DNA from 2 places in the Bacillus pacificus genome. Region 2 is predicted to be linked to the other one. Evidence: a T-box and tRNA genes for the amino acid it is inferred to sense, from the RefSeq annotation. Region 2 holds a T-box; the other holds one or more tRNA genes.
What was found. The T-box of region 2 lies ahead of trpS (tryptophan--tRNA ligase). A T-box ahead of a tRNA ligase gene usually reads a tRNA of that ligase, here a tRNA-Trp.
Positions count from the first base shown of each region.

Region 1 (11,206 bases), 590 kb from region 2:
GTCTTATCGACCCGGGAGACAGTGTCAGGTGGGCAGTTTGACTGGGGCGGTCGCCTCCTAAAGTGTAACGGAGGCGCCCAAAGGTTCCCTCAGAATGGTTGGAAATCATTCGTAGAGTGCAAAGGCATAAGGGAGCTTGACTGCGAGACCTACAAGTCGAGCAGGGACGAAAGTCGGGCTTAGTGATCCGGTGGTTCCGCATGGAAGGGCCATCGCTCAACGGATAAAAGCTACCCCGGGGATAACAGGCTTATCTCCCCCAAGAGTCCACATCGACGGGGAGGTTTGGCACCTCGATGTCGGCTCATCGCATCCTGGGGCTGTAGTCGGTCCCAAGGGTTGGGCTGTTCGCCCATTAAAGCGGTACGCGAGCTGGGTTCAGAACGTCGTGAGACAGTTCGGTCCCTATCCGTCGTGGGCGTAGGAAATTTGAGAGGAGCTGTCCTTAGTACGAGAGGACCGGGATGGACGCACCGCTGGTGTACCAGTTGTTCTGCCAAGGGCATAGCTGGGTAGCTATGTGCGGAAGGGATAAGTGCTGAAAGCATCTAAGCATGAAGCCCCCCTCAAGATGAGATTTCCCATAGCGTAAGCTAGTAAGATCCCTGAAAGATGATCAGGTTGATAGGTTCGAGGTGGAAGCATGGTGACATGTGGAGCTGACGAATACTAATAGATCGAGGACTTAACCATATAATATGTAGCAATGTTATCTAGTTTTGAGAGAACATAAAAAAACTTGTTGACTTTTAAAGAAAATAAGTTATAATAATGATTGTCTCAAAAGAATAATGTCTGGTAATGATGGCAGAGAGGTCACACCCGTTCCCATACCGAACACGGAAGTTAAGCTCTCTAGCGCCGATGGTAGTTGGGACCTTGTCCCTGTGAGAGTAGGACGTTGCCAGGCAATATTATTCCGCAGTAGCTCAGCGGTAGAGCTATCGGCTGTTAACCGATCGGTCGTAGGTTCGATTCCTACCTGCGGAGCCATTGGAGAGCTGTCCGAGTTGGCCGAAGGAGCACGATTGGAAATCGTGTATACGTCACAAGCGTATCAAGGGTTCGAATCCCTTGCTCTCCGCCATAGGATTTATAATATTTGGCCCGTTGGTCAAGTGGTTAAGACACCGCCCTTTCACGGCGGTAACACGGGTTCGAATCCCGTACGGGTCACCACTTTGGAGGATTAGCTCAGCTGGGAGAGCACCTGCCTTACAAGCAGGGGGTCGGCGGTTCGATCCCGTCATCCTCCACCATATAAATTATATGAATAGTATTATCGCGGGGTGGAGCAGCACGGTAGCTCGTCGGGCTCATAACCCGAAGGTCGCAGGTTCAAATCCTGTCCCCGCAACCAAATGGTCCCGTGGTGTAGTGGTTAACATGCCTGCCTGTCACGCAGGAGATCGCCGGTTCGACCCCGGTCGGGACCGCCATTTTAATAAGGCTCGGTAGCTCAGTCGGTAGAGCAGAGGACTGAAAATCCTCGTGTCGGCGGTTCGATTCCGTCCCGAGCCACCATTTATCTTAATCATATACGCCGGCTTAGCTCAATTGGTAGAGCAACTGACTTGTAATCAGTAGGTTGGGGGTTCAAGTCCTCTAGCCGGCACCATGTAAGTTTCGGAGGGGTAGCGAAGTGGCTAAACGCGGCGGACTGTAAATCCGCTCCTTCGGGTTCGGCAGTTCGAATCTGCCCCCCTCCACCATTTACATAGGGGCATAGTTTAAAGGTAGAACTGAGGTCTCCAAAACCTCCAGTGTGGGTTCGATTCCTACTGCCCCTGCCAAATATATTTACACAACATGGCGGTTGTGGCGAAGTGGTTAACGCACCGGATTGTGGCTCCGGCATTCGTGGGTTCGATTCCCATCAGTCGCCCCATTTTTATTTTAAAAATTATAAATAATCTAATGGATGCTTACATATAATTAAGTAAGAATTCGATGGGCTATAGCCAAGCGGTAAGGCAACGGACTTTGACTCCGTCATGCGCTGGTTCGAATCCAGCTAGCCCAGCCATTTTTGCGGAAGTAGTTCAGTGGTAGAATACAACCTTGCCAAGGTTGGGGTCGCGGGTTCGAATCCCGTCTTCCGCTCCAGTAAAATTTTATATGGCGGCATAGCCAAGTGGTAAGGCAGAGGTCTGCAAAACCTTTATCACCGGTTCAAATCCGGTTGCCGCCTTTTCTTTTGTGCCGATGTGGCGGAATTGGCAGACGCGCACGACTCAAAATCGTGTTCCTTCGGGAGTGTCGGTTCGACCCCGACCATCGGTATCACGAACGGCGTAATAAAAAGACTCTACACCAAATGTGTAGAGTCTTTTTATTATTTTCATCATACTAAAGAATAAGCACAAATAGGTACTAAATGATTAAGATAAACGTATTCATGTAGTATTTGAATGTGTCATAATTCTCCCCTCTATACTCACTTCGAAATTTTTCCTATTTTAATTATACAACAATAGAAAGGAATTAAGGGAATATTATGGAAAGCGGTATCGGTGATGTAAAAAACTCTAATAGAAATGGTAGAGTTTTTTTGCTAAATTATGTTATGTGATTCTAAAATTCGTGATAAATGTAGCAATTCATGTATAATATAACTTGTCGAAAGAACAAAATGATAGTGATTTATATTATGTCTGTAATATGAATCAAAAATGAACTTTTTATATTTCTTTTAAAAATGTGTTGAACACACATGATATTTCATATTAATATTTTTATGTAGATTTAAAACCGGAAAGAGAGTGGAAAGTATGGGTCGTAAATGGAATAATATTAAAGATAAAAAAGCATCAAAAGATGCAAATACTAGCCGTATATACGCGAAATTTGGACGTGAAATTTATGTAGCGGCAAAACAAGGCGAGCCAGATCCGGAATCAAACCAAGCGCTTAGAGTGGTATTAGAACGTGCGAAAACATACAATGTTCCAAGAACAATTATCGATCGTGCAGTTGAAAAAGCAAAAGGTGGTTCAGAAGAAAATTATGACGAGCTTCGTTATGAAGGGTTCGGACCAAATGGAGCTATGGTAATTGTAGATACACTTACAAACAACGTAAACCGTACTGCAGCAGATGTACGAGCTGCATTTAGCAAAAACGGTGGTAACATGGGTGTAAACGGTTCTGTAGCTTACATGTTTGATGCAACAGCTGTTATCGGTCTTGAAGGGAAAACATCAGATGAAGTTCTTGAGATTTTAATGGAAGCAGATGTGGATGCACGTGACATTCTTGAAGAAGAAGATGCTGTTATCGTGTATGCTGAACCAGATCAATTCCATGCAGTACAATCTGCTCTTAAAGATGCTGGCGTTGAAGAATTTACAGTTGCTGAATTAACAATGCTTGCACAAAACGATGTAACACTTCCTGAAGATGCACAAGCACAATTTGAAAAAATGGTTGATGCATTAGAAGATTTAGAAGATGTGCAACAAGTTTACCACAACGTAGACTTAGGAGAATAATACGATAGAAGCCCCTTTTCATTTAACGGATAGGGGCTTCTTTTTATGAATTTCATTAAGGTGATGAATGAGTAAAGGTATTTTGTTGTAGACAGGGAATATGCTTATAGGGATATGTGAAATATTCATTATTGCTAGGAGGCTTAATATGGAACATAAAACACCAAAGCATATCGTTGCTGTAGCAGGTTATTTAACAAATGAAAAAGACGAAGTGTTATTAGCTAAAGTACATTGGCGATCGGATACATGGGAGTTGCCAGGAGGACAGGTAGAAGAAGGAGAAGCGCTCGATCAAGCAATTTGTAGGGAAATAAAAGAGGAAACAGGATTAACGGTGAAGCCTATCGGTATTACAGGAGTTTACTATAATGCTTCCATGCACATTCTAGCTGTTGTTTTTAAAGTGGCATACGTGAGCGGTGAAATACAAATTCAGCCTGAAGAAATACAAGAGGCTAAATTTGTTGCTTTAAATGAAGAGAACATAGATGAGTACATAACGCGTCCTCATATGAAATCCAGAACGCTTGATGCGATGAGAGCAACACATTGTATTCCGTATGAAACGTGGGAAGTGCAGCCATATAACTTAATAGGAAGATTGTAAAGAAAAGAGTAGCCGGTTTGAGATACAATCAAATCACTACTCTTTTTTGTATACTGTTTAAGAAAAAGGTCAAAATAATAATAGTGTTAGTATTGATTTTAAGAACGTTTGTTCTTTATAATGTATGATATATTATATACATTTAGATTACTAGATACTCAAAAGTATATATATTGGTAGATGATATAATGAAAATAGAGTGCTTTAATATAGAAAGTATAATAGCCTTAAGATTTAATCTGTTATTGGTTTAGCATAATCTATATTCAATATTTCAGATGAATAGTAGATAAAAAAGGACTGTGATACAATACTTTTTTATCCCACTATTTGCCGGGCAATCAGATTGGTGCGTTCTGATTAAAGTTTCACCTTATACCTTACAATGATGTAAGGTATGTGTAAGAGAAATCGATGGGATATTTTTTTACAACAAGGTATTCTTAAAGTAAGAATTATACGCTGTGTGGAAAAGAGGTGTTTAAGATGAAAGAACGAGTATTATCTAGGGTGAACTATCATCAAAAAGTTGCATTAAATCCAATGACTAAGTTTTTGTATAAAGCCATTATTTTATTATTATTGTTAAGTTTCGCGTTATTATTCATTGGAAATGTAATGATCGAGAAAAGTGATATTAGTAAATTACATGTACCGGCTAAGTTAGAGGTGCCAGAATCATTAACACATGCATTTATTGCAACAGAAGATAAAAGGTTTTATCATCATAACGGTTTAGATTATATAGCGATTATCAGAGCGTCTGTTGAGAATATAAAAGCTGGTGGTGTTGTGCAAGGTGGTAGCACAATTACACAACAGTTATCAAAAAATGCTTTTTTAACGAATGAACGTACATTTTCTCGCAAGTGGAAAGAAATTTTTTATACCAAAAAAATTGAACGTACATTTACAAAGGATGAAATTTTAAAATTATATGTAAGTAATATTTATTACGGAGAAGGAGCATGGGGAATTGAAAAAGCAGCAAACCTATACTTTGGTAAAAAGGTGAGCCAATTAACATTGGCTGAAAGTGCAATGATGGCTGCTGTAGTAAAGGCACCTGCTTATTACTCACCGGTACAAAATTATGATAAGGCCGTAGAGAGACGAAATGTCGTTTTGAGATTGATGGAGAAAGAAGGCTATATCAATCATGATGAGTATGTGCAAGCAGTTAGTGAGAAGTTAGTCATTCGTCATGATATAAAAACAGAGCAGTCGATGTTAAATAGTGCTCGTGAAAAAGCAGTAAGCTAATGGAAGTTCCTACATAGGAGCTTCTTTTTTTTGAATAAATTGTGACAAATCGTGACACAATATCGTCACAATTATTGTGTTTTTGTAATTTATGTGAGCGTGTTCATTGCGTGACGTATATAAGTGTTGATATTATGTGTATTGTGTACAATGCTGTATACAGAATATGAAATTAAAGAGGAATGTATATGAAATCATCGAACAAACTCATGGCTCTTGGTATAGTTTTTTCCATTGCAGTATTGATTGTGATCGGAACGATTGCGTATAGCATCATAAATGACAAAAAAGATAAAGGGAATGAGATGTTTGCTTATTCCACACAACAATCTTTAGGGAAAGATGATGCTCCGGTTAAGGTAGTTGAATTTGGAGACTTCAAATGCCCCGCTTGTCGTACTTGGGATGTAACAGTATTGCCACGATTAAAAGAAGAGTATATTGATAAAGGTAAAGTGCAGTTATACTTTATTAATTTTCCGTTTATTGGGAAAGACTCTGATTTAGGTGCAGCAGCTGGTGAAGCAATTTATAAACAAGATAAAGATTCATTCTGGACTTTCTATGATGAGATTTATCAAAGTCAAAAGAAAGATACGGAAGAATGGATTACAGAAGAATTACTTCTTAACATTGTGAAAGAGAAGCTTCCGAAAGTTGATGTAGATCAATTTAAGAAAGATTTACACAGTAAAGAAATAAAAGAAAAAGTACGTAAAGATTCAGATCGTGCTCAAAAATTAAAAGTTCAAGGTGCTCCTTCAGTATATATAAACGGAAATCTTGCAAATCCTGATTTCGATAGTATGAAGAAGGCGATTGATAAAGAATTGAAAAAGTGATGAGCTACTCATCACTTTTTCGACTTTTTTCGATAAAATTCTTGCTTCCGCTTTTTTTACATGCTATACTACTTTACATAAGTTATTCTAATATCTTATATGTATTTCATATTTGCGGGTGTAGTTTAGTGGTAAAACAAGAGCCTTCCAAGCTCTGGTCGAGAGTTCGATTCTCTTCACCCGCTCCAAATTTTATTAAATGTTTTTCTATAAATTGTGATCAACGCAGTGTTTCGTTTCCGAGATAAACGAGGCATTGCGTTTTTTAATGTTTGGAAAACAGTATTTTATGCGAAAATAGAAGTAAAGAATAGTATTCCAAAAGTGAATTGCTAACCAATAGATCGTTACATAAAGGATGGATTCATCTGAGGAGGCGATTAGGAATGGATTTTGAACAATTAAAGCAAGATGTCATTGCGTATAGTAAAACGATTGGTATAGATAAAATAGGCTTTGCTAGTGCTTCACCATTTGAAGAATTAAAGCAGCGGTTAATCCAGCAGCAACAATTAAATTATCAATCTGGATTTGAAGAGCCTGATATAGAAAAGAGAACGAATCCACAGCTTTTATTACCTGGTGCAAAATCAATTATTGCGATTGCATTAGCGTATCCTTCAAAATTAAAAAATGCACCATTAAGTAAGCGTGGAGAACGCCGTGGAATTTTTTGTCGTGCTTCTTGGGGACAAGATTATCATCTAGTTTTACGAGATCGTTTGCAGAAATTAGAAGCATATTTAATCGAAAAACTTCCCGATATAGAAGTTAAGTCAATGGTTGATACGGGTGAATTAAGCGATCGAGCTGTTTCAGAGCGTGCTGGTATTGGATGGAGCGGTAAGAACTGCTCTATTATTACACCTGAATTTGGTTCGTATGTATATTTAGGAGAAATGATTACAAACGTTCCATTCCCACCAGATCAGCCGATAGAAGATCAATGCGGGAGCTGTACAAAGTGTATTGATATTTGTCCTACAGGTGCTTTAATACAAGGAGGACAGTTAGATTCGAAGAAGTGTATAGCATTTTTAACACAGACGAAAGGATTCCTACCGGAAGAGTATCGCGACAAAATAGGTAATCGTATTTATGGATGTGATACGTGTCAGACAGTTTGTCCGAAAAATAAAGGAATGGATTTTCATAATCACCCTGAGATGGAACCAGATCCTGAGTTAGTTAAGCCGTTATTAACACCACTTTTAACAATTAGCAATCGTGATTTTAAAGAGAAATATGGAATTATGTCTGGTTCATGGAGAGGTAAAAAACCGTTGCAACGAAATGCAATTTTGGCACTTGCGCATTTTAAAGAGGCATCAGCAATTCCTGATTTAATTGGTGTTATGAAAGACGATCCAAGACCAGTACTTCGCGGAACAGCAGCGTGGGCGCTTGGGAAAATTGGTGGAGACGGCGTGGGCGAAGCTATTGAAAAAGCGATGCAACGTGAGAAAGACGAAGAGGTTCTTCATGAAATGAATCGCGGACTTGAATTGTTAGCGCAGAAAAAAGAGTAGATAATATCTCCCTTTTTCATATTGTAATATGGGAGGGAGACGAAATGGTTGTAAAAATAAATATTGAAAAGCAAGTCCAACACTTTTTAGCATATATAACAGAGAAACGAACAAATGTAGATGGTATTGCTGAAGATTTATTACAAATAGCAAAGAGAAAGAAACAATTATTTCAAAAGCGTAATGCAGAGATAGTAAAAGCAACTGCGGACGTTTCTTTTATGAGGCAATTCAATAATAGCAATCATCAAGAAATTGATTATCAAATACATTTTAAATATTTAATTAAGCATAAAGAATTATTTTATATTGAAGAGGAACAATTAAAACGAAGAGTTTGTTTAAATAATAGCCGGATAATAGGTGATTATGCTATTGAAGTGCCAGAAGCAGTTGGAATGAGTGAGACATTAGAAAGGGAAGTTACAAAAGAGAAGTACGGTTCCTATCAGTACAACCGTTTAGAGGCAGTTAAATATGCAGAGCGTTGGTGGGATGATCGAAACCCTGCATATCGTAATTTCCCTGATAATTGTACGAATTTTATTTCTCAATGTCTTCATACTGGAGAAGTACCAATGAATGGATATCCTAATATTCGCAAAGGATGGTGGCAAAGGGAGAATCAGTGGAGTTGGAGCTGGGCTGTTGCACACTCTTTTTATTGGTATTTGTCAGGTGCTACATCAGGACTTCGAGCTGAAGCTGTAGAAAGGCCAGAGGACCTTATTCTTGGTGATGTCATCGCTTATGATTTCGAGGATGATGGTAGGTGGAATCATACGACGATTGTAGTAGCAAAAGACGCAGATGGTATGCCACTTGTAAATGCACATTCAGCGAATAGCCGTCGGCGTTATTGGAACTATGAAGATTCTAGTAAATATACACCACAAATGAAATATAAATTCTTTCATATTATTAATGGGTAGAGATTTTTCGCTCAAGTGGTATAATACGTAGTAGACAAAAAACAGAGGTGAATATCGCGTGGGAGTACATGTTGTTTTATATCAACCAGAAATTCCAGCAAATACAGGAAATATTGCTCGTACTTGTGCAGCAACTGGAACAGAATTGCATTTGATTAGACCGCTTGGATTTTCAACGGATGATAAAATGTTAAAGCGTGCAGGATTAGATTATTGGCAGCACGTGAAAATTACGTATTATGATTCAATTGAAGAGTTTTATGAGAAAAATAAAGACGGTGAGTTCTTCTATTTAACAAAGTATGGCGAGAAAGCTCATACAGCGTTTGATTATAGTAAACGTGAGAAGGATTACTACTTTGTATTTGGAAGAGAAACGAACGGTTTACCAGCTAATGTAATCGAAGAAAATTTCGATCATTGTTTACGTATTCCAATGACTGATAAAGTGCGTTCATTAAATTTATCAAATACAGCAGCTATTTTAATTTATGAAGCGTTCCGTCAACAAAATTATCCAGGATTAGATTTAGAAATTGTTTATTAAAAGTCGCCATATGGCGACTTTTTTTCTAAAAATAAAAATAAATATGGAATCATACATTTAAAAAAGGGTACATAGTCATATAGAATGGTGATATATGAATAAAAATAGATCAGACAGGTTGAGATAAATATGAAGGAACAATATCGTAATCAAAATACCTTTTTAAGTATGATAGATATGGATTTAATAAGAAGAGGATTATTACATGCTATTCAAGATTTAGTATTTATTGTGAAAGTTATGGATGATGAAACCTTTACATATATTTATGTAAATAAGATAGGTATGGATTATGCAAAGCTAAGCGAAGAATGTTATGGAAAAACGTTTTCTGAAGTATTGCCGAAAGATACGGCGGAAATATTGCAAGTGCAATATGCAAAAGTAGCGAGCGAAGTAAAAGCACATACCTTTTGTGATGTAGTTAGTTTACCAACTGGTAATTTACATTATGAATCTTCACTTAATCCTGTATTTGATGAAGAAGGAGTATGTCAGTTTATTATTTGTATTACGAGGGATATTACAGCTCAAATTGAGGAGAAGATTGAAATAGAGGAAAAACAAATGTTATTTAAGTCATTACTAGAATATAATAATGACTCCATTATATCTATAGATTCTATAGGTAGAATTACATACGCGAATCCAGCAACGTATGAAATATTTGGATATCGATATGAAGAATTAAATAATAAATTTATCTTTGAATTTATTAATAAAGAATATGAAAAAGATTTTCAAAGTATATTTAAAGGATCCATGCAAGGAAAAGCGAAGCAAATTGTTTCAAAGAAGTATATTCATAAAGAAGGGTACGAGCTATATATTTCTCTGAGGACGATTCCGATTATTGTAAATGGTGAAATTGTTGGAGTATATATTGTTACGAGAGATGTTACAAGGCAAGTATTAAATGAGATGAGAACGGAATATTTAGCTTACTATGACCAGTTAACAGGATTAATGAATAGAATTTCATGTGCAAATAAGTTAAATACTTTGTTGAATGATAATACAGAGTTTGCGCTTGTTTTTATAGATTTAGATGAATTTCATCTTATTAATGATACTTTTGGCCATAAAGAAGGAGATAAAGTATTACAAAAAGTTACAGAATGTTTAAGCAGTTTTGAAATAGCTGGTATGCACTTATTTAGAGAACACGATGATCAATTTGTTATGTTAATAGAAAATATAACGAAAGAACGTGTAGAGGGAGTTGCCAAAAACATACTGAAAAGGATTAGTGAACATTTTGTAATTGAAGAAGAGGACGTGTATTTAAGTGCGTCAATCGGAATTGTAATGGCTCCAACAGATGGAGAAGATGAAAAAATATTATTCCAAAGAGTTGATGCTGCTTTGGAAAAAGCAAAAGAAAAAGGAAAAGGGCATTATCATTTTTATTGCAGCGGGTTAGATTGTGAGCGTGAACAAAGATTTATAATAGAAAACCAATTACATCGTGCTATAGAAAAAAATGAATTCTTCTTATATTATCAGCCGCAAATTAATATTGAAACGAAAAAAATAGCTAGTATGGAGGCTTTAATAAGATGGGAGAATAAAGAATTAGGATTTGTCTCTCCCAATCAATTTATTCCGCTAGCAGAAAGAACAGGATTTATTATTAAGCTTGATGAATGGGTAGTAAATGAAGTGTGTCGACAAATACGCGAATGGTTAAATAAAGGATATGAAGTTGTCCCAATTGCAGTTAATATTTCAGCCAGGCATTTTCGCTCTATTACATTAATAGAGATGATTACACGAGCTTTACATAAGTACAATGTACCAGCCCATTTATTAGCGATAGAGGTTACAGAAGGAGCCCTTATACATAAAGATATATCGAAAAGAGTATTGCTACAATTAAAAGAACAAAATTTAAAGATTCATTTAGAGGATTTTGGTACAGGATATTCATCTTTAAGTTATTTAAAAACGTATCCAATTGATACTTTGAAAATTGATCGTTCTTTTATGGAA
Region 1 covers NZ_CP086328.1:4,523,527-4,534,732, reverse strand. Annotated here, with positions in the region: rRNA gene LMD38_RS23455 (23S ribosomal RNA) at 1-693, shown strand, start outside; rRNA gene rrf (5S ribosomal RNA) at 795-910, shown strand; tRNA gene LMD38_RS23445 (tRNA-Asn) at 919-993, shown strand; tRNA gene LMD38_RS23440 (tRNA-Ser) at 996-1,087, shown strand; tRNA gene LMD38_RS23435 (tRNA-Glu) at 1,105-1,179, shown strand; tRNA gene LMD38_RS23430 (tRNA-Val) at 1,184-1,259, shown strand; tRNA gene LMD38_RS23425 (tRNA-Met) at 1,284-1,360, shown strand; tRNA gene LMD38_RS23420 (tRNA-Asp) at 1,364-1,439, shown strand; tRNA gene LMD38_RS23415 (tRNA-Phe) at 1,449-1,524, shown strand; tRNA gene LMD38_RS23410 (tRNA-Thr) at 1,543-1,618, shown strand; tRNA gene LMD38_RS23405 (tRNA-Tyr) at 1,629-1,712, shown strand; tRNA gene LMD38_RS23400 (tRNA-Trp) at 1,720-1,793, shown strand; tRNA gene LMD38_RS23395 (tRNA-His) at 1,813-1,888, shown strand; tRNA gene LMD38_RS23390 (tRNA-Gln) at 1,952-2,026, shown strand; tRNA gene LMD38_RS23385 (tRNA-Gly) at 2,032-2,106, shown strand; tRNA gene LMD38_RS23380 (tRNA-Cys) at 2,121-2,191, shown strand; tRNA gene LMD38_RS23375 (tRNA-Leu) at 2,202-2,283, shown strand; gene LMD38_RS23370 (YebC/PmpR family DNA-binding transcriptional regulator) at 2,772-3,491, shown strand; gene LMD38_RS23365 (NUDIX hydrolase) at 3,640-4,101, shown strand; gene LMD38_RS23360 (transglycosylase domain-containing protein) at 4,588-5,364, shown strand; gene LMD38_RS23355 (DsbA family protein) at 5,553-6,206, shown strand; tRNA gene LMD38_RS23350 (tRNA-Gly) at 6,321-6,394, shown strand; gene queG (tRNA epoxyqueuosine(34) reductase QueG) at 6,593-7,735, shown strand; gene LMD38_RS23340 (amidase domain-containing protein) at 7,780-8,667, shown strand; gene trmL (tRNA (uridine(34)/cytosine(34)/5-carboxymethylaminomethyluridine(34)-2'-O)-methyltransferase TrmL) at 8,726-9,214, shown strand; gene LMD38_RS23330 (sensor domain-containing protein) at 9,344-11,206, shown strand, end outside.
Region 1: it has a tRNA-Trp gene. The T-box ahead of trpS (tryptophan--tRNA ligase) is inferred to sense a tRNA for this amino acid. The anticodon was not compared.

Region 2 (11,206 bases):
CCACTTGATTTTTTAAAATATATGTTTGGTTATCTTGTTTCTTTTTAACACTTAATCTCTCTTCGTCTACATGTAATAAGTTTGACTGTAAATACGCTATATCATTTTCATCAAACATTATAGAAAATGGTTCAATTGCACCAAAGTAATGATTCATATTTTCATCTTTTTTCAAAAATAACATGTATTTCTTCCCAATCTCCGGCTTTATATAAAGAGGGTCTTCATTTACAACCTTACTATTCGAATCATCGATTTCAATTTGTTCTGCGTATCGATAATTAATTTTCATTCTACCTTGTAAAGGGTCTCCTTTTAAAACTTCTTTTACGTTAAAATTGTATAAATGCCCCTCTACATAATTCTCCTGATCTTCTTGACTAATGTCTTGTGGATTACGCGCCATATTCCAAGTTGAATCAAAGCCATCATAATTGCCTATTGCAACTACATCGGCTTCCTTAACCATGTCTTCTAATCTACTTGTGGATGGAAAATCTTTAGTTATTAAAATTATTTTATCTTCGACTTCTTCAAAATAAATACTATATCCCCCTATACCTAAGAAAATTGCGAAAGGGACTGTCAACAAAATGAATTTCAATTTTTTATTCATTATATATCCCCCCTTACTTTCACTTATAAATTGCATTTACACCATTCACATCATCTTTTTGAGGAACATGCATTTTGGTACGATCTCTATCACTATTCATAATAGATGTCCCTGTATTATGATCGAGTCCTAATGCATGTCCTAATTCATGAACAGCCGTACTTTTAGCAACATTTGATTTCGTGATATTTGTATTACCTGCATTAATGTCTCCAGAAAACTTCGTAACAATTTTATTATTTAATTGAACACTCATTCTTCCATAATATGTGGACGAGGATTCATACCACGAATTTAATGTGTGTACCGAAGATCCGTGATAAAAAAATTTGGCATTAGCCGCACTATTTTGCCAAGATGAAATAGCATCCTGCCAACCACTCTTTATTACACTGCTTCCCAATAAACGGTCACCCCATTTAAAACTCTGATTTTTTGTCGATAATTTGTATCCTGTCTTTTCATACGCATGTGACACATTAAAACTACTACCTACTATGAATACTATCCCAATAGCGACGAACATCGAAATAATTTTCTTCAGCAAATTGCTTCCTCCCCATTATTTTTAATAGATACTCGTTCTCTTTCATGATTGTATAAATCTTTTCGTTTACTTTACAAAAACGCTTTTATTTCAAAAACACATCATGATGTATATCTACATATTAGTACTATCTCTTTCACCAATCAAAATAATAAAATCAGCTTTTCCTACTAAAAAACACTTATTTTTTAGTCTCGAAATAGAAATAAACTTATGGAAAATTCTTTTTTATAAGTTTAAATTAAGTAACAACAATTGAGATAAACTAATTTTAAAACCAATCTATCCTGTCATCCCTTCCATCAATAAAAAAGCCATTCTTCTGAACTGCACCTCCAATTGTTAGACACAGTCTAACAATTGGAGGTGCAGTTTTTTGTATGACAAAATTTACGAAGGATTCAAAGGTAACGCTCGTTCAAGGATTTAATCCAAAAATAATTTCTCAAACCGAATATGTAAAACAGATGCATGTTACAAAGGCACAATTTCAATACTGGTTGCGGCTATATTCACGATTCCTTCTTTTACAACGGTTTATCAATGGAAGAAGCAATTTGAAGTAGGTGGCTTAGATGCCCTTGAACCAAAGAAAAAGGGGCGTCCATCCATGAAAAATAAAAACACAAAACGGATAAAGGCAAAATTAAAAGTGAGCCCGGTACAATACCGGGCTCACTTTTATCAAGCTGCCTAATGAAATAACCGTGTCTAACTTTTAGGGGTCACTTCAGGAGAATGGATTTTTTATTATTGATAAATCTCTTTATATTTCTTATACTCCGCTTCAGAACATAATACGAAATGTCCTGGGCGAATTTCACGCATTATCGGTTCTTCACTACCATAATTGTGCTGAGATGGATCGTATACGATACGTTTACGATTGCGCTCATAATCTGGATCTGGAAGTGGAATTGCTGATAATAGTGATTTTGTATATGGATGAATTGGATTTGCATATAACTCATCACTTGTTGTTAATTCAACGATTTGACCACGATACATTACGCCAATGCGGTCACTAATGTATTTTACCATTGATAAATCATGGGCAATGAATAAGTATGTTAATCCTTTTTCTTTTTGTAACTTTTTCAGTAAGTTTACAACTTGTGCCTGAATTGATACGTCAAGTGCTGAGATTGGCTCATCGGCAATGATAAATTCAGGTTCTACAGCAAGTGCACGAGCGATACCGATACGTTGACGTTGTCCACCTGAGAATTCATGCGGGAAACGGTTTGCGTGCTCTTTATTTAAACCAACTGTGTTTAATAATTCATGAACACGGTCCATACGATCTTTTTTGTTTTTCGCTAATCCGTGAATATCAATACCTTCTGCAATAATATCCCCTACTGTCATACGCGGGTTTAATGATGCATATGGATCTTGGAAAATCATTTGCATTTTACGGTTGAATTTCTTCAGTTCTGCGCGTGATTTTTTACCATGTACATTCTCACCATCAAACAATACTTCACCAGCAGTTGCATCATATAAACGAATGATCGTTCTTCCAGTTGTTGATTTACCACAACCTGATTCTCCTACAAGACCAAATGTTTCTCCGCGGTAAATATCAAATGAAATATCATTAACCGCTTTGACAACACCACCACTCACGTCGAAGTGCTGCTTTACATTTTTTACTTCAATTAATTTCTCACGTTGTTTAGTCATGTTGTTCACCTGCTTTCATTTGAAGAATACGTTTTTCAACGACTGCCGGCGGTTTTACTTCTGGAGCTTGCTCATGAAGTAACCAAGTTGCCGCATAGTGTGTATCACTTACTTTAAATAAAGGTGGGTCCATTTCAAAATCAATTTTTAATGCCTGTGGGTTACGTGGTGCAAAAGCATCTCCCTTTGGCGGCTTCAATAAATCTGGAGGCGTTCCAGGGATTGCATATAACTCTTCTTCTGAACCATCTAAACTTGGCATAGATGCGATTAAGCCCCAAGTATATGGATGTTTTGGGTTGTAGAAAATTTCATCTACAGTTCCGATTTCAACAACTTTACCAGCGTACATAACTGCTACGCGGTCCGCAACATTTGCCACTACACCTAAGTCATGCGTAATGAAAATGATTGCTGCTTCTGTTTTTTGCTGAATGTCCTTCATAAGCTCTAAAATTTGCGCCTGAATTGTAACGTCTAGCGCTGTTGTCGGCTCATCCGCAATCAATAATTTCGGGTTACAAGCTAACGCCATCGCAATAACTACACGCTGCCTCATACCACCAGAGAATTGGTGCGGATATTGTTTTAAACGAGCTTCTGGATTTGGAATACCTACAAGGTCGATTAATTCCAACGCAACTTTACGTGCGTCTGCTTTACTCATCCCTTGGTGTTTAATAAGGCCTTCCATAATTTGATTTCCAATTGTCATCGTTGGGTTTAATGATGTCATTGGATCTTGGAAAATCATCGCGATATCTTTACCACGTACTTGCTGCATTTCTTTTTCTGTTAATTTCGTTAAGTCACGACCTTCAAATACGATTTCACCATTTTTAATGCGTCCAGGAGGATTCGGAATTAAACCCATTAACGCTTTAGAAGTAACTGATTTCCCAGAACCAGATTCTCCTACAATCGCTAATGTTTCCCCTTTTTTCAAATCAAAAGTAACGCCGCGTACAGCTTGTACTTCACCTGCATGTGTATCAAAGGAGACTTGTAAATCTTTTACCTCTAACAATGTTTTCATCTTTGCCTCTCCCCTCTTTTACTTACGCATTTTTGGATCTAACGCATCGCGTAATCCGTCTGCCATTAAGTTAAATGCTAAAATTAATATACTGATGACAACCGCAGGAATGAACATCATATGCGGATACGTTTGAATTGATTTATAACCGTCATTTACAAGAGAACCTAGTGATGCGAATGGTGGCTGAATACCTAAACCGATGAAGCTTAAGAACGCCTCACCAAACACCGCTGTTGGAATTGTAAACATTGTCATTACGATAATTGGTCCCATTACGTTCGGGATTAAGTGTTTTACAATTAATTGTGTATTTGTTGCACCTAATGTACGAGATGCTAATACGTATTCTTGGTTTTTTAATTTTAAGATTTGTCCACGAACGATACGCGACATCCCTATCCAACCTGTAATTGCCATTGCGAGTGTAATTGACCATATACCAGATCCCATAATGATTACCATTAAAATAACGATGATTAAGTATGGAATACCGTTAATAATCTCCATAATACGTTGCATAATGTTATCTACTCTACCGCCATAGAATGCTGAAATACCTCCATATGCAACCCCAATTATTAAGTCAATTGCTGCTGCTAAAAGAGCGATATATAATGATACGCGTGTACCTTCCCATGTTCTTGTCCATAAATCGCGTCCAAGATCATCTGTACCAAACCAGAAATACTCTTTAATATCACGTTTTTCATATTGGTCAACACCATATTGATCTGTACCGTCAAATGGTAACCAATGAACATTTTCAATAACTGGAATTTTCGGTGGCAATTTTGCACGTCCTAAATCTTGCTCTTTATACGAGTGCTTACTTACCATCGGTCCGAAGATTGCTAGTAAGATAATAAGCGTTAATAAAACTAAACCGAACATTGCTCCTTTATGTTGGAACAAACGTCTTCTTACATCTTGCCAAAACGTTAAGCTTGGACGGGCAATGACTTCATTATCCACATTATTTTGATTAGCTTGTTGAAATAAGTCTGGAGATAATTTTTGTACATCTTTCATCATTTTTTCCCTCCCGCTAAACGAATACGAGGATCAATAATTCCGTATAAAATATCAACAATGAAAATAACTAAGATGAAGATCGCACTATAGAAAATTGTAGTTCCCATAATAACTGTATAGTCATTCACTGTAATAGATTTAACGAACTGTTCCCCTAGTCCTGGTACAGCATAAATTTGCTCAATAACTAATGTACCTGTAATTAACCCTGCAACCATTGGTCCTAAAATTGTTACAACTGGAATTAACGCGTTACGAAGGGCGTGTTTGATAATGATAACGCCTTGGCTAATTCCTTTCGCTTTCGCTGTTAAAATGTAGTCAGCTTGCATAACTTCAATTAACTCTGCACGAGCGAAACGTGCGATTGTTGCGATAACTGCCATCGATAAAGCGATTGTAGGCATTACTGTAAACTCTGGTCCTTTCCAGAATGCTACTGGGAACCATCCAAGTTTTACCCCTACGAAATATTGTAGTAATGCGGCAAATACGAACGATGGTACCGACATCCCGAGTACGGAAATAATTGTCGCTCCATAATCGACCCACGTATTGTTACGAAGTGCCGCAACGATTCCTAAAATTAAACCGATAAATGTTCCTAATATAATCGCTTGTAAACCAAGTTGTGCTGATGGTCCAATGCGATCCACAATCATGTCTGTTACTGGACGGTTATCATATTGGAATGATACCCCTAAATCACCTTTTGCTAAGTTACCTAAGTAACGTGCGTATTGAACTGGTACTGGATCATTTAAGCCATATTTTTCAAGAATGATTTCTTTTTGTGCCGGTGATAACTTCTCCTGGTTTTTAAGCGGAGAACCCGGAAGTAATTTCATTAAAAAGAAAGTCAGTGTAGTAATTAAAAATAATGTCAAAGCCATGTACACGAAACGTTTTAATACATAACGTCCCATAGTCAAGCACCTCCCCGTTTTTCTCAAAAGCAATAAGATAGTTTTAAATATTCTTACTTTTATTTTTTTAAAATAAGAGTACATGCCCATCATAGGCATATACCCTTATTCATGATGGAAACCATTTTTAGTTTTTGAGTTCAACCCACTTATAGCTAAATTCCCCGCCATATTTATGTTCTAATAGGCCAGTAATAGATTGGCGTTGTAAATATGCTTTTCCAGGTTGATATACTGGAGCAATTGCTGCATCTTCAAGCAGTTGTTTTTCTGCTTGTAATAATGCATCCCAACGAGCTTGTACATCAACTTCTGTTTTTGCTTTTTTAATTAAATCATCATACGCTGGGTTTGCGTAATGTACTTTGTTTTGCGCATTACCTGTCGTATACATTTCAAGGAATGACATTGGATCCATATAATCTGGACTCCATCCCGCATATGACATTGCATAATCTCCACTTGCTTCAAGTTTTAATTTTTGTGCAAATGGTTGCATTTTTGTTGGAACTGTTAAACCTGGTAAGTTCTTTTCAAATTGTCCCTTTAAATACTCTCCGATTTTTTTAGCATCATCAGTATCAAAGTTTAATAGCTCTAACTCTACTTTGTCTACACCAAGTTCTTTTTTACCAGCTTCCCAGTATTTTTGTGCTTCTTTCATATCCTCTTTTATAAGCTTTCCGTTTTCTTCACGGAAGTCTTTTCCATTCGGACCTTTTGCTAAGCCTTTCGGAACAAAACCATATATACCCTCTGAACCATCGTTTAAGATTACTTTTCCGATGTTTTCACGTTCAAAGGACATTGCAATTGCTTTTCGGATATTTTTATTTGCTAAAAATTTATTCTTTTCATTTAAGCGAATAAATTGTGTAGATGGTCTCTTAATCGTTTTAAAGTCAGCATCTGATTTGTATTTATCTACAAACTCTGATGTTAAGACTACACGATCAATTGCTTTCGTTTCATATAAATTTATAGCAGTTGAACGATCCTTAACAATATTGAAGTTTATTTCCTCAAGTTTTACTTCTTTATTTTCCCAATACGTTGGATTCTTCTTAAGCTTGAAACTTTGTTCATGCTTCCATTCATTTAATACGAATGGACCATTATAAAGTGTCGTATTGGATTCTAATCCAAATTTTGCTCCTTGTTCTGTTACAAACTTCTCATTCAAAGGATACAATGTTGGATAGACTGTTAAACTTACAAAATAAGGAACAGGGTTATCTAATTCCACTTCAAGTGTATGATCATCAATTGCCTTTACACCAAGTTCTTCAACTGGTAACTCTTTTTTGTTAACTTTCTCCGCATTTTTAACATCAAATAGTATGTAAGCAAACTTGGCACCCGTGTTTGAATCTACAGCTCTTCGCCAAGAATAAACGAAGTCCTTCGCTGTTACAGGTTCACCATTAGACCATTTCGCATCTTCACGTAACTTAAACACATACTTTTTGCCATCCTCTGATTTCTCATAAGATTTAGCGACACCTGGAACAAGTTTATCATCTTTCCCCAGACGATATAACCCTTCCATTGTGTTATTCATGATGTTAGAAGATGTTGCATCTGTTGATAACGTCGTATCCATAGTTGGGATTTCAGCTGTCTCAGTTAGATTTAACACTTGCTTGTTTGAGGATTTTTCTTTCGCGCCTGCTTTATTATCCTCTTTTTGGTAACTACAAGCTCCTAACATACTGACAGTCAACGTCGATGCAAGTAATAACGGTATCTTTTTCTTCATGTTGTGTTGCCTCCCCTAATTGCACTTCCTGTACCCTCACTTGTAAAAAAGTAGAATTGAAAGAATAATCTCCAAGTTTCTACAATTTTCATTATACATATAATATAACAATTGTGAATATAGTTTTTTGTTTTTTTGTTAAAATTTTTAATAAAATGTTTATATTTTTATTTTTTTGTAAAGGGATACGTTAACATTGCTACCATCATCTTGCAATCAGACCTTTAATTGCGTATAATTTTCAAAAAATTAGTTCTAGTACATATTATAGCTTTTATAGTATAATAATTCTAGTAATATTTTGACGGAGGGGAACATTTTGAATAAAGTTTTTTTTCATACTTGTATACTAATTTTCATAGCGATAATCGCTTCTAGTATTGGTGCATTCCTCGTTTCATCGCATTTTTTGTTGAATTTTGTCAACATCTCGTTTTATATTGCACTATTTTTTATTCTTATAGGCGGTTTTTTATTCATATTTCAAAATGGATTTTTTAATGTAACAATTTACGCCTTCCAAAGAGTATTTGGTACGAACAAAAAAATTGACTCTTTAATTGAAGAAGTAGAGGAACCTGTCGATAAGAAAGAACGTATTTATAAAACATATTCATTCAAATGGACGTATCCAATTTGCATTACCGGTATCATTCTTGGGTTGTTCTCGACCTTCATTAGCTTTACTATTTTGATGTAGTTTGCAAACACTATCCCATATGATATAATAATCAGCAAAACATTTTGTTATAAAACTTTAGTTCTTTCATATTTAAAGAGCTCAGGTAACAATAAATAAATTTATATGTATGCGATGATAAAGAAGAGTACATATTGAGGCAATTTCAGAGAGCTTGTGGCTGGTGTGAACAAGTAATTGTACAGTATGGAATGGGCTTTTGAGCTCCAAACCGAACCGAAAGTAGTAGGCTTTGGCGTTATATCCAAACGTTATTATGGATTAGAGAGATTTCACAGTAGTGAAATAATTAGGGTGGTACCGCGGTCCATTCGTCCCTATAGTTTTTTGGGATGAATGGGCTTTTTTTGTTTGCCTTCTCTTCCCCATTACGCATTCAAATTTAGGAGGAATTAATTATGTCAGTTATCTTTTCTGGTATTCAGCCAAGTGGAACGATTACACTTGGAAACTATTTAGGAGCTATGAAGCAATTTACAGAGCTTCAAAATGAACACGACTGTTATTTCTGTATTGTAAACCAACATGCGATTACAGTACCTCAAGATCCTGTCGGGCTTCGTAAAAACATCCGCAGTCTTGCTGCACTTTATGTAGCATGCGGTATCGACCCTGAAAAAGCTACGTTATTTGTACAATCAGAAGTACCGGCACACGCTCAACTAGGATGGATTATGCAATCAGTTGCTTACGTTGGAGAATTAGAGCGTATGACGCAATATAAAGATAAAGCGTCAGGTAGAGATTCAGTACCAGCTGGATTACTAACGTATCCACCATTAATGGCTGCTGATATTTTACTTTACAACACTGAGATCGTGCCTGTTGGTGATGATCAAAAGCAACATATGGAATTAACACGTGACCTAGCAGAGCGTTTCAACAAACGCTTCCGTGAAGTATTCACAATTCCTGAAATCCGCATTCCAAAAGTAGGAGCTCGCGTTATGTCACTAACAGAGCCTACGAAAAAAATGAGTAAATCTGATCCGAATCCAAAATCAATGATTAGCATGCTTGATGAACCAAAAACAATTGAAAAGAAAATTAAGAGTGCTGTAACTGACTCTGAAGGTATCGTGAAATTCGATAAAGAAAACAAACCTGGCATCTCTAACTTATTAACAATCTACTCTTCATTCTCTGGAAAAACAGTTGAAGAAATCGAAGCAATGTACGAAGGAAAAGGATATGGCGACTTCAAAGGCGACCTAGCACAAGTAGTCGTAGAAGCGATTCGCCCAATCCAAGACAAATATAACGAACTAATTAACTCACCAGAACTAGACGAAATTCTAGACAAAGGTGCCGAAAAAGCAAATCGCGTCGCATTCAAACAACTACGCAAAGTAGAAAACGCAATGGGACTAAGCAGAAAACGTAGGTAACATATAAAGCGAAGGGCTAGGAGCCAGAGCTGGATTTCATATAAAAGCGGAGGCAGCTCGTTCAGTTCTTAGACACGAAGAGCTTGCTGCTGAAGATAAGTTACACCAAATTAAAAAAACCGCCAATCGGCGGTTTTTTTAATTTACCTTTTGCTCGTTTTCCATTTCCCATAACTTTTCAAAAAATGGTTGCCCTTTTACGAGACGCTCGCATAATTGTTCGTGCTTCTCAGACCAACCTGTTTTCGCTTCCTCATACAGCTTAGCCCAAATATCTTCAAATTCCATATGTTGAACCATTCCGTATGCTGATGGATCCCACTCTGTGAACCAATAGCGAATTTCTGCTGTGTTTTTCGTTGTATGTAATTGATCTAACGCCATAAATAATAATTGTTTAAGCTGTCTTTCTTTACGAGTCAAGCCATTCATAATGAATGGTGATGGTGATAAAATATGATGTTCTTTTTCTATTTCTTCTACTTGGAACTCATACTTTTCTGCTTGTACGTTTTCTACCATCTCATATACCATCTGCTCTTGGCGCGGTATAAGTCTACTTTTTCGAATCGGTACATTGTAACCAATTGTGTCAATCGCAATAATTCCTTTTCCATCTGTAACTACAAAGCAATACTCTTGCTGCAAACGTTCATGATTTTTACGAATATAAGCCTTATGATGTACGTCTTCCAACATTTTTTGCGGAAGCTCTAACAATTCGTTCTCGATGTAATGATATAATGTGGCATCTACTTTTAATAATGGCACTTGATCTAATAGCTCAATCGTATCATCTTTCCGCCATTCGTAAAAATGACAAACGTTATACCCATTTTCTTCACCTTCAAACCAATTTACCCATACATCATGTAGATATAACATTCACTACCCCTCACTTCACTACTGTTTGTATCCATCATTATGTTCAATTTTTCTTAACTTTATTCCACCTAAGGAAATATATTCTAATTATTATTTTTTCTTCTATTAATACTAAAAAAACAGGAAAGAGAGCTCCTGTTTTTTTATATATGAAATGTATTTGCTTTATTCAATATTTCTTTCGCATCTATAGGCAATAAAGAAAGTGTATCTTCTCCTTCCAAAGTTACACAATCTTTGACAATATGAAATCCAAGCGCATAGCCAAGCATCTTCGGATAAGAATGAAATCCATTTAATAAGATGTCGTGCTCCCTTGTTCCTCGCTTTATACTTATTCTTTCATGCACAACATTTTTCCAATAATATATAGCCTCTTCTTTTGAAAGATACGTCGTCCACGGTGCATTGTTTTTTTCTGAATATCTTTCCGTTACCGCTTGCTCAGCCAAACCTTCCATAATCATCGTATCAAGTAATGTATATTCCGTTTCTTTCGTCTCAATTTGATGTAACCTGCATATGTGATGATATTCATGCGCTAGTAACACTTTTAATTCTTCCACCGAATTCCGTCCACATACAAATAAGAAAATAACGTGACGCATAGATAATCCAGCCCTGCCGT
Region 2 covers NZ_CP086328.1:3,937,815-3,949,020, forward strand. Annotated here, with positions in the region: gene LMD38_RS20465 (hypothetical protein) at 1-616, opposite strand, end outside; gene LMD38_RS20470 (matrixin family metalloprotease) at 636-1,142, opposite strand; partial or broken gene LMD38_RS20475 (helix-turn-helix domain-containing protein) at 1,544-1,812, shown strand; gene LMD38_RS20480 (ABC transporter ATP-binding protein) at 1,914-2,849, opposite strand; gene LMD38_RS20485 (ABC transporter ATP-binding protein) at 2,842-3,885, opposite strand; gene opp3C (oligopeptide ABC transporter permease) at 3,904-4,920, opposite strand; gene opp3b (oligopeptide ABC transporter permease) at 4,917-5,846, opposite strand; gene LMD38_RS20500 (peptide ABC transporter substrate-binding protein) at 5,974-7,605, opposite strand; gene LMD38_RS20505 (DUF3899 domain-containing protein) at 7,925-8,305, shown strand; T-box leader at 8,411-8,627, shown strand; gene trpS (tryptophan--tRNA ligase) at 8,704-9,693, shown strand; gene LMD38_RS20515 (YjbA family protein) at 9,832-10,578, opposite strand; gene LMD38_RS20520 (DUF2268 domain-containing putative Zn-dependent protease) at 10,722-11,206, opposite strand, start outside.